DNA from 3 places in the Burkholderia sp. APQ4-4ca genome. Region 3 is predicted to be linked to each of the others. Evidence: predicted binding sites of a transcription regulator. Region 3 holds the regulator's gene; each other region holds the start of a gene.

Region 1 (3,267 bases), on a different contig from region 3:
CGATCATGGCCACGATTTCGGCCACGGCACCGGGCACGGCGTCGGGATTCACGTGCACGAGGGTGGCGTGCGGTTCGCGCCGGGCGCGCAGTACGGGCTGGTGCCGAATGCGGTGATTTCGGTCGAGCCCGGCATCTACCTGCCGGGCAAGGGCGGCGTGCGGATCGAGAACATCGTGATCGTGCGGCCGGACGACGCGCAGCCCGACACCGTGACGTTCGAGAACATCGTGACGGTCGGCTACGACTGGGACCTGATCGATCTGGATCTGCTGGACGATGCCGAGCGCGCGTATCTGCGCGACTACGAGCGGCTGTGCGTGGAACGCGGCACGCAAGTCACCGCGTGTCCGCTGCTGTAACGAAGGGAAGGGCGGGGGCGCGGCCGCCGGGCGGCCGCGCGGCGACGTCAGCCGGTCAGCGCGTGAGCGCCGATACGCGTCCGTCGGGGCCGTACACGCCGGCCGGCGCGGGCGCCGAGCGCAGCACCGCGAGCGCGCGCTCGTTGTAGTCCATCCGGATCCGGATCAGCATCCCGTTGTTCGCATTGGCTTGGCGCGCGCGTTCGGCGGCCTGCTGCAGCAGTTGCCAGCGGCTGGCGAGGCGCGCATCGCGCTCGGCCGCCTGATCCATGCCTTTCTTGCCGACCGGGAAGCCGAGTGCGGAAAGCTGCGTGTCGCGCGTGCGTTCGAGCTGCGCGAGCCGGTCGATCAGTTCGCTTTTCTTCTCGACGATGCCGGGCAGCATCTCGAGCGGCTCGGCCGTCGTCAGCGCCTTTTCCTCGTAGACGAGCAGGGACGCGAACGCCTCGACCGTCGCGTGTTCGTCGTTGACCGTGGCCAGCAGCTCTTCTCTCATCGCGTCATGCTCGTCGCGCCGGTGCGTGCGGTGTCGCGCGCGCCGGCAAACCGGGTGACCCGGCCACGAGGCCGGGGCTTAGCTGCCCTGCGGGCGCTGCTGCTGCAGCAGTTCGCGGGCGGTGTTCAATACGCCGTCGGCAATCTTGTTCGCGTCGATCGTCAGCGTGCCGTCGTTCAACGCGTCCTTGATCGACTGGACGAGGCCCGTGTCGATATCGGCACCGCCCGACGCGGATACCGAACGCAGCTGGCCGGACAGACCCGACAGGTTCACGGTCGTGTCGCCGCCGCTCGATCCTGCATCGGCTGCCTGCGTGGACGACTCGGCCGTGCCGGACGGCGCACGGGCCGCGCCGTTGCCGGACGGCGCGAGGGGGCTCGGTTTCGGAGTGGAATCGATTTTCACGATGGGTTTCCTGTACGGTTTGACCCAGATAACGGCCGGGTCGGCCCGAACTTTAGCATCGCGAACCCGAAATGCTCCGAATAAACAATTCTTTACATTTTTGCGGCCGATCCGTCCCTACAGCGGAATTTCGACGGTGCCGGCGTCCTTGACGATCGCCGTGACGATCTGCCCGGCCGCCATCCGCACGCGTACCGACTGGCCGGGCGCCGCGTTCGCGAGCACGCTGCCCTCGGCCGAAATCGTGAAACCGGGGCCGGCCGCGACGACCCGCACCGTCTGGCCGGCCGACACCGACGCCGCGCTCTTCAGCATGTCCTGCCGCAGCGGCAGCCCGGCCGAGATGCGCGCGAGCGCGGTCGCGCCGACGGCCTGCGCGGGATCGGTGATCACCGCGAGCGGCAGCACCGTCAGGTCGCCGTCGCGCGCGACCAGGTCGGCCGCGGAGAGCGGCTCGCCGGGCGCGATCTGGCGCGCGGCGACGTAATAGGTGGCCTGCACGGCGACCTTCGCCTGCAGGTAGACGGTCCACGGTCGCGCGCCGGCGCAGCGCACGCCGACCGTCGTGCGGCCCCACAGGCGCGCGCCGGTCGGCAGGAACGGTTCGAGCGTCGTGCACGCGGCGAGCCCGCGCGGAAAGGCGGTCGTGACCGTCGCGGTGGTCTTGCCGGGCAGGCCGGCGATCTGCTGCTGCAGGAACGTGAGCGCCGCGCGCTGGATGGTTTCGGGGTCTTGCTGGCCGGGCGGCGTCGCCGGCTGGGCCGGGGCCGCCGTCGGGTTGGCGGAAGCGGCCGCCGTGCGCGGGGCCGCCGCGACCGACGCGGCACGGGCCGCCGCGAGGCGGGCCGAGGCCGCTGATTGCGGCGCCGGCCGCGCGAAAGCCGATGCAGGCTCGGCCGTGCCGGCGATGACCGTCGCGATGGCGGCGGGGTCCGCCGCGCGCGGCGTCGCGCCGTATCCGGCGTTCGCGCGGGCGGCTGCGTAGGTCGGGAGCGGCGCGGCGGCCGGCGGCGGGACGCTCGTCACGACCATCTGGCCGGCCGGTTGCGCCGCATAGCCGTCGCCGGTCGCGGCGCTCGCCGTGCCGACCGCGCGCTGTCCGCCCGAAGCCGAAGCCATCCCCGCATTCCTGCCGAACTGCCCACCGCTCGCCGCATTGGCGTGCGCGAGCGCGGTTTCGGCCGTCTCGCCGCGCCCGGGAATCACGATCATCCCGTCGGCGGCATGCGCGGCGGGCGCGGCGATCCACAGCGCCGCGGCGAGCGCGAACGCACGCCGCACCTGCGTGAGCCGCCCGTTGCTGTCGCGAAGTGCGCCGCCTGTCATCGCCATGCCCCCGATCCGTTGATCCGCTTCGCATTCTAGGGAGCCGGGGCGTCGCGCAAACGATGAATAGAGGGGGCCTTTGCCGCGTTATTCGCCCGATTGCCGGTTGCGTCCCGCGCCTACCATCGCTGTCATGGAAAAAAGCCTCTCGGGTCGCCATCCGGTGCGAGGGGCGTGCAGCGCTTCATACGGAGAGACGCACACATGCTGGACAAACTCGATGCGGAATTCGCGTTCGGCCGACAGGCGCTCGACGTGCGCGCCTATCGGCAGGAACTGCTGTCGTCGAACATCGCGAACGCCGATACGCCCGGCTACCAGGCCCGCGACGTCGATTTCGCGTCGACGCTCGCGCGCTCGCTGAAGCAGGCGGGCGGCGGGCTCGCGCCCAGCAACGCCGGCCAACTGCCGATGGCGCAGCCGGCCGGCGTGACGAGCGGCATGTCGATGGTGTCGACGGAGCCGGGCCACATGGCGGGCACCGTGAAGCTGATCCCGACCGGCGGCCCGTCGGACGACTACGGCCGCGCGCAATACCGGATGCCGCTGCAGCCTTCGCTCGACGGCAACACGGTCGATCTCGACGTCGAGCGCGTGCAGTTCGCGAACAACGCGCTGCACTACGAAACCGGGATGACCGTGATGACCCAGCAGATCAAGGCGATGATCGCCGCGA
Region 2 (3,267 bases), on a different contig from region 3:
AACGAGGCAGACGATGTCGCAGCGGTGCAACTGGGTGAAGACGGAAGCGGACGCTCACTATCACGATACCGAGTGGGGCATGCCGTCGCACGACGATCGCCATCTGTTCGAAATGCTGATCCTGGAAGGCGCGCAGGCCGGGCTGTCGTGGTCGACGATCCTGAACAAGCGCGCGGGCTATCGCGAGGCATTCGCCGATTTCGACGTCGATGCCGTCGCGCGCTTCACGCCCAAGCGCATCGAGAAATTGCTGGAGAACCCGGGCATCGTGCGCAACCGCGCGAAGGTTGAATCAGCGGTGACCAACGCGCGCGCGGTGCAGCGCATCCGCGAAGAACATGGGTCGCTCGCCGCGTTCCTGTGGTCGTTCGTCGGCGGCACGCCGATCCAGAATGCGTGGCAGTCGTACCGCGACGCGCCCGCCTCGACCGAGCAGTCCGACGCGCTCAGCAAGGCGCTGAAGGCGTACGGCTGCAAGTTCGTCGGCTCGACGATCTGCTATGCGCTGATGCAGGCGACCGGCATGGTCAACGATCACGAAGCCGGCTGCCCGTGCCATGCGCAATGCGCGGCGCTCGGCGGCAAGCAGCCGGCACGCCGGCGCAAGGCGGGCTGACGCGCAGGCCTGAGCGCGAAGATCGACTTCCGAACGCCGCCGCACCGCCGGCCATCGGCCGAAACAGTCGCGCCGCAACGGTCCGGGGGCTTTCCCGGCCCGCAAAAGCAAAACGGCGGAGCGGCCTCTTTCGAGGCACACTCCGCCGTTTCGCGGCGAACCGTCAGATGCTCTTAGTGGAGCTTCTTCGGCAGCATCTGGCTGCGCAGGCGCTTGTGCAGGCGCTTGACGGCTGCTGCCTTCTTGCGCTTGCGGACTGCGGTCGGCTTTTCGTAAGACTGGCGCTCACGCAGTTCAGCGATCAGGCCATTTTTTTCGATAGCGCGACGAAAGCGGCGAATCGCCACTTCGAACGGCTCGTTTTCTTTCAGAAGAATCGTCGTCATGTCGTTCCTAAATTGCTTAAACGGTCAAAAACGTAGCGGCCAAGCGCCACGCACCGGCCATCCGAGCGTCCCCACAACAGGCGAAACGAGCGGAAATACGGCCTCGGAGGCCGGAAAAGAGAGGCGGAAAGCACCGCGAGTACGCTTCACAACCGCGTGCAGCGCCGCGTTTGACTGCCAGCAGACATGCCGAAACCGGCAAAGGCGTGACAGAAAATCTCAATTCAGCCCGCCATCATAGCAGGGAATCACAGACAAAACCACCCTTTTGTCGGTCACCGGCAAACGTTCCACCCCATCTCGCGATTCTCGCGCCACGGCCACCACGCCGCCCGCCATGCCCGGCGCGCCTTCGCGGCAAAACCGGCCCTTCCGTCCCGAATTTCCTCAAACATCCCTCTAAAGTTTTCGCCGGGTGCCGCCGTCAACCAGGAAAGGCGGGCAGCGCCAGACGCAAAAAAGCGCCACGCCGAAATCAGAACCTGTCTGTATCTCAGGCATTTTCCAAAACGAGGAAGCAAATGCTGAACATCAACACCAACATCCTTTCGCTGACGACGCAGACGAATCTGTCGGGCTCGCAAAGCGCACTGTCGCAAGCAATCAACCGCCTGTCTTCGGGCAAGCGCATCAACACCGCTGCTGACGATGCAGCAGGCCTGGCGATCTCGACGTCGCAAACGGCGGCAATCAATGCGCTGACGCAAGGTGTTGCAAACGCGAACAACGGCATCTCGATGATCCAGACCGCCAACGGCGCGCTGCAATCGACGGTCGACAACCTGCAGCGTATCCGTACGCTGGCGCAACAAGCAGGCGACGGCTCGCTGGATTCGAGCGCCCGCGCGAACCTGCAAGCTGAAGTGACGACGCGTCTCAGCGAAATCGACCGTGTCGCATCGCAAACGACGTTCAACAGCCAGACCATCCTGGGCGGCGCCGGCAGCGTCACGTTCCAGATCGGCGCAGCAGCGAACCAGGTCGTTACCGTCGACTTCGGCACGGCGAACTGGAACAGCACGGGCATGAGCGTGAACAGCCTGAGCGTCGCCACCCAGTCGGGCGCGCAATCGGCGATCACGGCGATCGACGCGGCACTGAAGCAAGTCAACACGTTCCAGGCAACGCTGGGCGCAGCACAGAACACGTTCCAGGCTGCGATCTCGACGACGCAAACCCAGGCAACCAACATGACCGCCGCTCGCTCGCAGATCACCGACGCGGACTTCGCGACGGAAACGGCGAACCTGAGCAAGGCGCAAGTGCTGCAACAAGCTGGTATCTCGGTTCTGGCGCAAGCGAACTCGCTGCCGCAGCAAGTCCTGAAGCTCCTCGGCTAATCGAGCAGCACCCGCGGCGGGCCACGTGCCCGCCCGCCTCCGGGCACGGCGGCGTCGCCATGCGACGCATCGCGACGCCGCCGAAACCGCCCGGACCGGAATTCTCCAGGGAGGCACGCCTCCCTCTTTGCATTGAACCGCGGCGCCCCGCCGCATCGCGCACGTTGATTGCGCGGACGACCGGAGCAACGGCATGGCCACCACGACCCCCGTCAGCAGCACGGACATCAGCACCATCCTGGCGAATGCAGGTCAATCGATCATCAGCGGCGCGACGAATTCGACGCTCGACGTCAATACGCTCGTCACGACGCTGGTGAACGCGAAGACGGCCGGGCAATTGCAGGCCCTGCAGACCCGGCAGACGAACGACAATACGCAGCTGTCCGCGATCGGCCAGCTGAAGGGCGCGCTGTCCGCGCTGCAGACCGCGCTCACCGGCCTCTCGGACGGCACCGCGCTCGGCAGCCTGGCCGCGACGGCGAGCGGCACGGGCATCGCGACGACGATCAAGAGCGGCAGCGGCGCGGTGGCCGGTTCGTATTCGGTCAATGTCACGCAGCTCGCGACCGCCAACAAGCTGTCGTCGGCCGGCGTGACGTCGGCGGACACGATCTCGGCCGGCTCGCTGAGCATCACCTTCGGCAGCAACCCCGCATTCAACGTCAACGTGGCGGCCGGCGCGTCGCTGTCCGACATCGCGTCGTCGATCAACTCCGCGTCCGGCAATGCCGGCGTCACCGCGTCGGTCATCACCGGTTCGGACGGCCAGCATCTCGTGATGCAGTCGAACGCCACCGGTGCGGCCAACACGATCTCGATCACGGGCACCGGCGTCAACTCGAAACTGACGTCGGGGTACACGACGGTCACGCCGGCCGCCGACGCGAATCTGACGATCGACGGCACGCCGGTGTCGAGCGCG
Region 3 (3,267 bases):
AGGTTGTCGAACTTCGACTTCGTGACGGAATCGTTCACGTTGAACGCCGGGAACGGCAGGCGGCCGTCCTTTTCCATCTGGTACAGGCGGTGCACGCCGGTCGTGGTTTCCTCGGTCACGCCCTTGATGTGCGCGAGGCGCTTCGAGTACCAGTTCGCGTCGACGTCGAGGTGCGCCGCGATCGACTTGTACAGCGCGACTTCTTCCTCGTTGGTCGGCTTCGCGATCACCGAACGGTCCTTCTCGGCCTTCGCGCCGAGGATCAGCAGCAGCGTGGCGTCGCCGCCGTCGTCCAGGATCATGTTCGCGAATTCGCCGTTCGGCCATTCGAAGATGCGGTGCGAGAACTCCCAGTATTCGTCGAGCGACTCGCCCTTGAACGCGAACACCGGCGTGCCGGCTTCGACGATCGCGGCCGCCGCGTGATCCTGCGTCGAGAAGATGTTGCACGATGCCCAGCGCACGTCCGCGCCGAGCGCCTTCAGCGTCTCGATCAGCACGCCCGTCTGGATCGTCATGTGCAGCGAACCGGCAATGCGCGCGCCCTTCAGCGGCTGCTGCGCCTTGTATTCGTCGCGGATCTGCACGAGGCCCGGCATTTCGGTCTCGGCGATGTTGAGTTCCTTGCGGCCCCAGCCGGCCAGCGCCATGTCGGCGACGACGTAATCGTGGGAAGCCTTGGAATCGATAATGGCGTTCATCACGCCCTCCTTTCTAAAAAGTTTCTAGATTGGTGACGTGAGCGCCGTTCAGGAAGCGGGGCCGGCGGGAAAATCGCCGCACGGCTGCTTGGTGAAGCTCTCCGAGCCTGGCGGACACTGATGGCCCGTCGCAACGCTCCTCGGAAAACGGAGGGGATTGTAGCAAATCGGCGCGCGAAATGCGCAAGGACGATGCGTAGGCACGAGACGCGCGCGGCGCGGCGCGCGCGGCCGTGGCCAACGGGGCAGGACGCCGGGGTCAGGACTCGGCGCCGACCCACGCCTGTTCGCGCAGCCGCGCGCGCAGGCGCGCGACGGCCTGGCTGTGCAACTGGCACACGCGCGATTCGCTCACCTCGAGCACCGCGCCGATTTCGCGCAGATTCAGGCCCCGTTCGTAGTACAGCGACATCAGCAGCTTCTCGCGCTCCGGCAGCCGCTCGATCGCCTCCACGAGCGCCTCGCGCAGGTGCTCGTCGAGCAGCGCCGACAACGGATCGGCATGATCGACGCGATAACGGTCGAGGAACGGCTCGTCGTCGGCCGCGCGATCGAAATCCTCGTAGTAGATGAGCTGGCTGCCGTGCAGATCCTGCAGCATCCCCTGGTATTCGTCGAGCGGCATGTTCAGGTGCTGCGCGATCTCGGTCTCGGTCGCCGAGCGGCCGAGGTGCTGCTCGACCTGGTGCACCGCGTGCTCGACCTCGCGCGACGTCTTGCGCAGGCTGCGCGGCAGCCAGTCGTTGCTGCGCAGCTCGTCGAGCATCGCGCCGCGGATCCGCTGCGTCGCGTAGGTCTCGAACTGCGCGCCCTGGTCTTCCTTGTAGCGGCCGGCCGCGTCCATCAGGCCGATCATGCCGGCCTGGATCAGATCGTCGAGATCGACGCTCGCCGGCATCTTCGCGACGAGCTGCAGTCCAAGGCGGCGCACGAGCGGCGCATATTGCGCGAGCACGTCGGCCTGGGACATCTTTCCTTGAGCGTTGTACATCATGGCTCCCTCCTTCGGGTGGCGCTCACGCGGCGTGTGCCGCGCCCGCCTCATACGACGGCTTGCCGCCGGCATGGACCGCGCGGCCCGCGCCCGAACCCGGGCGCATCGGCCAGTACAACAGGTCGGCGGCAATCTGCCGGTAGTCGCGCGCGGCAGCCGACGACGGAAACGCGTCGACCACCGCATGCATCAGTTCGCGGGCGTGCTCGACGAGCGGATCGGCGCTCACGCAGCCCGCGTCGGCGATCGACACGGTCAGGTAGCGGCTCGCGACGCCCGCGAGGTTGTCGAAGGCCGTCTTCGCGTCCGCGTGGCTGGCGACCTGATTGGTCAGCACGCGGAACTGCGCGAACGCGTGCGCGAAATGCAGCCGCTTCATGCACGCATACGCCTCGGTGATCGCCTGCGCGGCGACCCGCGTGACGATCAGCACGTCGTGCGCTTCGCGCGCGAGCGCCGACAACGATCCGTCGGCTCCGAGCTGCGCGTCGACGAGGACGATGTCGGCCGGGCCGTCGATGAAGTCGCTCAGTTGCGCGTCGCCGTAGCCGGCGCGCGCGAGCCGCGCGGCGCCGCACAGGCCGAAGCCGGCCGCCACCCGCGTGCGTTCGCCGTCGCGCAGCCACGCGCCGGCGAGCGTCGCGCTGGCCGAATGCACGTCGGCGCGCTCGTCGACGACGAGCACGTCCTTGCCGAGCGACGCGAGCGCCGCCGCGAGGTTCACGACGGTGGACGTGCAGCCGACGCCCGCGGGCCCGCCCGTCACCGCGACGATGCGCGACGCGCGCCCGGCCAGCAGGCGCCGCAGCCCTTCGGCCTGATCGATGATCCGTTTATCCAAATCGCACCTCGTGCAGCTCGGCGGTGGAACGTGCGGTCAGTGCGGAAAGCAGCGTCGGCATGTCCTCGTCTTGCGGCACGAAGGGCGAGCCGTCGCGCGGTACACAGAACGCGCTCTTCAGCAGGAATTTGGTCGATGCGACGTACAGGTTCTCCGGCACCTTCTGGCCGGTCGACACGTAGTGGACCGGCAGCTTGTAGCGAATCACCGTGTCGAGCACGCCGCCGAGGTGAGTCGCCTCGTCGAGCTTCGTGAGGATGCAGCCGGCCAGGTCCGGATGCTCGCCCGCGCTGCGGTACGCCTGCACGACTTCGTTCAGCGTGTCGCCGTGGCTCGTCGCGTTGAGCAGCAGCAGGCGCTGCACGGGCGCGTTCGCGCCGTGCAGCATCGCGATCTGGTCGGACACCGCGCGGTCGCGCTGGCTCATGCCGATCGTGTCGATCAGCACGATGTGCTTGTTGCGCAGCTCGGACAGCGCGAGCGCGAGGTCGCCCGCATCCTTCACCGCGTGAACCGGCACGCCGAGGATCTTGCCGAAGATGCGCAGTTGCTCGTGGCCGCCGATCCGGTAGCTGTCGGTGGTCAGCAGCGCGACCTTGCTCGCGCCGAAGCGCATCACGCAGCGCGCGGCCAGCTTCGCGGTGGTGGTCGTCTTGCCGACGCCCGTCGGGCCCATCAGGGCGAACACGCCGCCGCGCTCCATCAGCGCGTCCTCGCTGTCCAGCACCGGC

Evidence for each region. The regulator FliA, encoded in region 3, starts transcription of late flagellar genes. The targets are predictions, from matches to a motif close to CTAAAGTTTNNNNNNNNNNNGCCGNTA.
Region 1: flgM (flagellar biosynthesis anti-sigma factor FlgM) is a predicted target of FliA. The motif match lies at 1,295-1,321, and genes of this name have one in related genera.
Region 2: AC3IFE_RS22890 (flagellin domain-containing protein) is a predicted target of FliA. The motif match lies at 1,403-1,429, and genes of this name have one in related genera.

What each region holds. Positions count from the first base shown of each region.
Region 1 is NZ_JBYQCG010000111.1:45,104-48,370, forward strand. It holds gene AC3IFE_RS14045 (M24 family metallopeptidase) at 1-361, shown strand, start outside; gene AC3IFE_RS14050 (flagella synthesis protein FlgN) at 417-857, opposite strand; gene flgM (flagellar biosynthesis anti-sigma factor FlgM) at 936-1,265, opposite strand; gene flgA (flagellar basal body P-ring formation chaperone FlgA) at 1,383-2,591, opposite strand; gene flgB (flagellar basal body rod protein FlgB) at 2,796-3,267, shown strand, end outside.
Region 2 is NZ_JBYQCG010000215.1:23,312-26,578, forward strand. It holds gene AC3IFE_RS22880 (DNA-3-methyladenine glycosylase I) at 14-616, shown strand; gene rpsU (30S ribosomal protein S21) at 790-1,002, opposite strand; gene AC3IFE_RS22890 (flagellin domain-containing protein) at 1,524-2,342, shown strand; gene fliD (flagellar filament capping protein FliD) at 2,536-3,267, shown strand, end outside.
Region 3 is NZ_JBYQCG010000240.1:39,925-43,191, forward strand. It holds gene ahcY (adenosylhomocysteinase) at 1-701, opposite strand, end outside; S-adenosyl-L-homocysteine riboswitch at 734-849, opposite strand; gene AC3IFE_RS31260 (RNA polymerase sigma factor FliA) at 961-1,695, opposite strand; gene AC3IFE_RS31265 (nucleotide-binding protein) at 1,718-2,536, opposite strand; gene flhF (flagellar biosynthesis GTPase FlhF) at 2,529-3,267, opposite strand, start outside.